DNA from 2 places in the Sedimentitalea sp. XS_ASV28 genome. Region 1 is predicted to be linked to the other one. Evidence: riboswitches for the same ligand, from Rfam matches in the RefSeq annotation. Region 1 holds a riboswitch; the other holds the start of a gene.
What was found. Region 1 has a riboswitch for cobalamin ahead of AB9K34_RS13490 (DUF1636 family protein). Riboswitches for the same ligand answer to the same signal wherever they lie in the genome.
Positions count from the first base shown of each region.

Region 2: it holds a riboswitch for cobalamin, as region 1 does, so the genes downstream of both, AB9K34_RS20000 (ABC transporter substrate-binding protein) here and AB9K34_RS13490 (DUF1636 family protein) in region 1, are expected to answer to the same signal.

Region 1 is NZ_JBGFGP010000143.1:49,295-52,702, forward strand. Features, by position in the region: gene cobW (cobalamin biosynthesis protein CobW) at 10-1,065, opposite strand; gene AB9K34_RS13490 (DUF1636 family protein) at 1,067-1,456, opposite strand; cobalamin riboswitch at 1,537-1,732, opposite strand; gene AB9K34_RS13495 (manganese-dependent inorganic pyrophosphatase) at 1,841-2,761, opposite strand; gene AB9K34_RS13500 (sulfotransferase family 2 domain-containing protein) at 2,934-3,408, shown strand, end outside.
Region 2 is NZ_JBGFGP010000166.1:190,293-193,700, reverse strand. Features, by position in the region: gene AB9K34_RS20005 (dipeptidase) at 1-1,096, shown strand, start outside; cobalamin riboswitch at 1,221-1,411, shown strand; gene AB9K34_RS20000 (ABC transporter substrate-binding protein) at 1,583-2,593, shown strand; gene AB9K34_RS19995 (FecCD family ABC transporter permease) at 2,635-3,408, shown strand, end outside.

The DNA.
Region 1 (3,408 bases):
CGTACTCTTCTATTCCGCGGCGACCGGGGTGCCGGTCAGGATGTCGTTGATCGCGGCGGTGTCGATATCGTCATGCTCGGCAATCACGACGAGACGGCCACGGCGCATTTCACCCGGTTTCCAGGGGCGATCGAACTGATGACGCACGCGCGCGCCGACCGCCTGCACCAGAAGCCGCATCGGCTTGCCCGCGACCGGGACATATCCCTTGACCCGCAGGATGTTCTTTTCGTTGGCCAGCCGCTCGATCCGCGTCACGAGGTCGGCGGGATCGGCCTGTTCCGGCAATTCGACGACAATGCTCTCGAAATCGTCATGTTCATGGTCATCGGCCTCGTCATGGTGGCTGGGACGTGCATCCATGTCGTCTTCGGCTGCGGCCTCAAGGCCCAGGATCACACGGACATCCACGACACCTTCGGCAACCTCGACCACGGGCAGCGGGCGGGGCGCTTCGGCGGCGATGATCTCGCGCGCCCTTGCGATGCCATCCGCACCGGCCAGATCGGGTTTGGTCAGCAGGATAATATCGGCACAGCTGATCTGGTCCTCGAACACTTCGGAGAGCGGGGTTTCGTGATCGATCGAGTCATCCGCCATACGCTGGGCATCGACGCGCGCCACATCGGGCGCGAACCGTCCGGTGGCCACGGCCTCGGCATCGGCGAGTGCGATCACACCGTCCACGGTGATGCGGCTGCGGATATCGGGCCAGTCGAACGCCTTGAGCAGCGGTTTCGGCAGGGCCAGCCCGCTGGTCTCGATCAGGATGTGATCGGGACGTGGCTCAAGCGCCATCAGGGCTTCGATGGTCGGGATGAAATCATCGGCGACGGTGCAGCAGATACAGCCGTTGGACAATTCCATGATATTCTCTTCCGGACAGTCCGGGATCGCACAGGATTTCAGGATCTCGCCATCGACACCGACATCGCCGAATTCGTTGACCACCACGGCCAGCCGCTTGCCCTGCGGGTTCTGCATGAGGTGGCGGATCAGCGTGGTCTTGCCGGAACCGAGAAAGCCGGTGATCACGGTGACGGGCAGTTTGGACAGGTCGGACATGTTACTGGTCTCCAATCGGGGGGATGCGTGCGATACAGTTCTTGCGAAAATGCACCGGCCTTTCACGCCAGGGTATCAAGCCGTCGGGCGTGTCGTGATAGCGAGAGGCGACCTCCAGGATCATGTCCGCGTCACCGGTCTCGTCAAAATTGCCATAGACATAGGTCCAGCGCTGCGCGCCGCCGCGCAAGACGATCGAACAGCCGCTGTCACAGTTTGACAGGCATTCGACCGGGCGCAGGGTGACGCCGGAGGGCAGGTCGCCCGCTGCGAGGCTTTCGTAAAGCACCGCGCCGGGGCGGGGGCCCTCGATATCGGTGGACATGCCCTTGCGGCAGGTCGTGCAGACCAGCAATTCGACCGGGGCGGTCCCGTTTGCAGTCTGGTTCATCCGGTCACCTTCCATGTCTGGCAGGCGGGGCAGGCGGGCAAAGCCGGGGCCGGGCCCGTCACCGAGGCACCCCGCCCGGTTAACGTCATATCGGCGCTGGCAGGTCTCCCGGCTTGCGGATGTCAGAAAGCCGGGGCTTTCTGGCGGTCTGCCCGCCTTCCCGACCCGTCTGGGCCAGTGGCTTGGGCGACCTCTCCGGTCACGGTCGCGGGGGCGGCTGCGTCGTGCATTCCCTTTTCATCTGCTTTCGCAGAAACCAACACTTGGCGGAATGACCAAGGGGCGGCGGGTTGTCAAGCGTTTGAAGCTACGCCGGTGTATTGCGGCGGGTGGGTCAGAGGCGTGCAGACCCCGGTGCAGCCACCGGGATCCACAGATCGTGGCTCAGACCTTGAGGTTGGGAATGATCTGCTTCTTGCGGCTCACCACGCCGGGCAAGACAACGCTGTCGCCGGTTGCAGAGGCGTCAAAGCTCTTGGCCGCGACCGTTTTGACCAGATCGTTGGGCACCAGCAGCGTTGACTCTTCGTTCAGGATATCGACCACGAACAGCAGAACCTGATCGACGCCGTCTTCGGAGGCAACGGTGGTCATTGTCTCCATCAGGCTGGCCTTGCGATCGAGAACGGTGGCAGGCGATGTGGTTTCGAGAACCGATACGCGGAATTTTGTCCCGTCGACCTCGTATTCCTTGCTGTCCATGCGGAGCAGTTCCGCATCGCTGAACGACGAAACATCGGATTTGGCGGCGAACATCTCGGCGGCATAATCCGGGATCGACAGGCCCAGCTCGGCGGCGAGTTTTTCGGCAACGGCCTTGTCGTGCTCCGTGGTGGTCGGGCTGCGGAATTCCAGCGTATCGGACAGGATGCAGGTCAGCGCGGTGGCCTTGGCCCAGTCGGGCATCCTGGCGGCGTCGTCACCCATCAGGTCGTAAATAATGGTCGCGGTGCAGGCGAGCGGACGAATCGTGATGTCGATCGGACCCTTGGTTTCCAGGCCGCCTACCAGCTTGTGATGGTCGATGATGCACTGGATATCGGCGTTGTTGATGTTCGCAGGCAGTTCCGCGGGGTTGTTGGTGTCCACGATCACGACCGGAGCGTCATCGGCAACATCCTCGATGATCGCCGGCTTGGGCAGGTCCCAGCGTTTCAGAAGAAAGGCGGCTTCGGTGTTGGGTTCACCCAGCAACACGGACTCGGCAGGGGTGCCTTTGATCTCGTTCAGGTACCACGCCCAGAGGATGGGCGAGCCGGTCGAGTCGGTGTCGGGAGATTTATGTCCAAAAACCTGAATGGTCATCTTGTGGGTCCTGTATAGGGTGCAATTCGCGCGCCTTATAGAAACGCGGTCGGCGCTTGTCACCCGCTGTTGCGCGGAATGCGACCCTTGGTCTGATTGCTGCGGACCCTGCTTCGCGTTGACTTTCGCGCGGGCGGTTGTGAGGGTGTCGGCGGATCGCCCGGACCTGTCGATGATTTCCCACGCGCACAAGACTGTTTTCGTTCACATCCCCAAGACCGGCGGGCAAAGTGTCGAGAACGTGTTTCTGGACGATCTGGGCCTGGCATGGCGCGATCGTGCGGCGCTTTTGTTGCGGCAGAACAACGACCGTGCCGCGGGGCCGCAAAAGCTGGCGCATCTATATGCCGACGAATACGTGAAGCTCGGGCATATCGCAGCCGGTGATTTCGACCGCTACCTTAAATTCGCGATCGTGCGGCATCCGTTCGAACGGGTGCTTTCGGAATTTCGCTACCGGTCGGCAGCGGCCGCGAAGCGGGGACGCTCGCTAGGGCTTGAGGACATGTTGAAGCTGGATATCGCCGACGATTATCCGGACACGGCACGCCATCTGGTGCCACAGGTGCGTTATATCATGGATGACAGGGGGCGCTGTCTGGTGGATCGGGTCCTGCGGTTCGAGAGATTGGCACAAGAGATTGCTC
Region 2 (3,408 bases), on a different contig from region 1:
CGGCTATATCGAACGTGCGCGCAACGCCGTGGTGCCTCATGATCCCTACCCGGTCTCCCCGGCGGCGCAGGATCTGCATGACGACATGATCGTCGGAGACTGGCATGCCGATCCGCTGTTGTGGAATCGCGATCTCACCGAACGCGGAAGCTATGGGCAGGTCGATCTGCCCCGTCTGATCGAGGGCGGTGTCGCGCTACAGGTGTTTACCGCCGTCACCAAGAGTCCGGCGGGGCAGAACTATGAACAAAACTCGGCGGAAGCATTCGACAATATCACCCTGCTTGCCGTGGGACAGCTTTGGCCGCCGCGCACGTGGCAAAGCCTGCTGCAACGGGCCGTCTACCAGGCGGAGAAACTGCAGGGATTTGCCGACCAGGCCCCCGGCAGTCTCAGGATCATCAAGAGCCGCGCGGACCTTGACGCGGTGCTTTCGGAGCGCGCAAAGGGCGCAAGAACCGTGGGTGGCATTCTCGGGATCGAGGGCGCGCACCCGCTTGAAGGCAAGCTCGAAAATCTCGACATCCTCGAAGCCGCCGGGTATCGCCTCGTGGGGCTGCAACATTTCTTTGATAACGCGCTCGGCGGATCGCTGCATGGTCTGGGCAATCACGGGCTGACCGAATTTGGCCGGGCCGTGGTGAACGAGGTTGTGCAGCGCAACATGGTGCTCGATCTTGCCCATTCCAGCCCGCAGGTGGCCCGCGATGTTATTGCGATGACCGACATACCGCTTGTCGTCAGCCACTCGGGCATTCACGGGCATTGCGCGACCAAACGCAACTATCCGGACGATCTGATGCGGGACATCGCGGCAACCGGCGGGGTCATCGGCATCGGCTATTGGGCCGAGGTGGCCTGCGGCGACATAGCGCCGGACGGGGTGGCCCGCATGATCCGGGCGGCCATCGATACCGTGGGCGAAGACCATGTGTCGCTGGGTTCGGATTTCGACGGATCGGTCGAAACGGCCTTTGACACGTCGGAATTGCCCGCTCTCACCCAGGCGTTGCTGGATCAGGGCCTGACCGACACGCAGATCCGCAAGGTCATGGGCGAAAACATGGTACGGGTTCTGCGCGCACGGCTGAACTGAACAGGCGGGCGGTCCGTGCGGACCCGGGCCGCACTCGCGGCAACCACGTCCAAAGCGGCGCATCATGAACGCGCGTCCGTTTTGCCGGCGCGCAACAAAAGACCTTGCGAGCGGACATTTCGACCGGTATCGAGCACGGGTCGGTTTTCGCAAGGAATGAAAAGGGAATCCGCCGCCATCTGGCGAAACGGAACTGCCCCCGCAACTGTAAGCGGCGAGTGAGCAGCGAGACATCCACTGTGGCTGGTCCATGGGAAGGTCGCTGTCCACCATGACCCGCCAGTCAGGAGACCTGCCGGCACATAACTGCAACGCGGCCCGGACGGGGTGTCCGGAGAGGTGTCGAATGAAGTCTTTTCCCGGATGGTTCCAGTGGATCATCACAGTCAGAACGAGCCCGGTTGCCATATGTGCGGCTGATTTCGTCAGCGACGGGCACGACATGTCTTTCCTGTCTTCGGGCGCATCATCAACCGGAGACCATACATGTTCATCAGAACCCTGACCGCAGGGAGCCTGGCGGCGGCCTGCCTCATTATGCCCGCGCGGGCCGAGACCACCTACCCCCTGACGCTCGCGAATTGCGGCGTCGAGGTCACCTTTGACGCCGCCCCCGCCAGCGTCGTGTCGGTCGGTCAGGCGGCCACCGAGATTCTCTATGCGCTCGGGCTTGGCGACAAGGTCACCGGAACATCGGTCTGGTTCACCGACGTGTTGCCGGAATACGCGGAACTGAACGCCGGGGTCGAACGTCTGGCCGATAACGACCCGAGCTTTGAAAGTGTCGTCGCCAAGCGCCCTGGCCTGGTTGCGGTGCAATATGAATGGCATGTCGGTCCGCAGGGTATCGTCGCCACGCGTGAACAATTCTCCGATCTCGGCATTCCGACCTACACGCTGCCCGCCGATTGCGTTGGCAAGGACAACTCGAAAGGGTCGGATGGCACGCGTCTGGAACTGTTCTCGATGGACAGCGTCTATCAGGGCATCCTCGAACTCGCCCGGATTTTCGATGTCGGTGACCGGGGCGAGGCGCTCGTCGCCGACCTGCGCGCCCGCGAGGAATCGGCGATCGCAAAGGCCCGCGGCCTCGGACTTGACGACGCTTCGGCGGTCTTCTGGTTCTCGTCTGCGGAAATGGACATCGATCCCTATGTCGCGGGCCAGGGCGGTGCGCCGGCCTATATGATGCAGGCGCTTGGATTGGCCAATGTCATAGAGAGCAACGAGGAATGGCCAACCGTCAGCTGGGAAACCATCGCCCGCGCCGATCCGACCGTAATCGTGGCCGCCCGCATGGAGCGCCGCCGCTTCGAGGCCGATGACATCGGGAAAAAACTGGAGTTCCTGCGCAGCGACCCGGTCGCCAGCCAGATGGAAGCCGTCAAAAATGACCGCATCCTGATCCTGGATGCACATGGCATGGATCCCTCGATCCGCAATATCGGCGCACTTGAAACCCTGGCCGACGCATTGGCCGAGTACGACCGGCAATGACCCATGCGGCCATTCCCGTGACACATGTCAAACCCGTTGCAATGTGGGGCGTGACGGGGATGGCCGTTCTGTTTGCCGCGATCTTTGCCGGCGTGATGATCGGCGAGACACCGCTGCCGCCGCGCATGGTGCTGGCGGTTTTTGCCAACCGGCTCTGGGATGCGGGCCATCTGGTCGATCCGATCGACGCGGGTATCATCTGGAGTTACCGCCTGCCCCGCACGCTGGTGGCGGCGGCCTGCGGTGCCGGGCTTGCGCTGTCCGGCGTTGTCTTGCAGGCGCTGGTGCGCAACGCACTCGCCGACCCGTACCTTCTCGGCGTGTCCGCAGGGGCCGGCACCGGGGCGGTCGCGGTGTCGATCCTCGGTCTGGGCGGCGGGCTCATCGGCATCTCCGCCGGAGCTTTTGGCGGTGCCGCGCTGGCCTTTCTGCTGGTTGCCGCGCTGGCGCGGGCGGCGGGCGGCGGCTCGGCACAGCTCATCCTGGCGGGCATTGCCGGTTCACAGCTTTTCAACGCGCTGACATCGTTCTTCATCGCCAAATCCGCCAATGCTGAACAGGCGCGCGGGATCATCTTCTGGCTGCTGGGCAATCTTTCGGGGGTGCGCTGGCCGGATGTCTCGCTCGCCCTGCCGGCCGCTGCGATCGGCTTGCTCGCCTGTTTCTGGTTTGCCCGTGCCATGGATGCGTTTTCATTTGGGACCTCATCGGCGGCATCGCTCGGCATCGCGGTGCGCCCTGTGCAAGCCGTGCTGATCGGCGCGACCACCCTGATGACCGCCATCATGGTCAGCATCGTCGGCTCCATCGGTTTT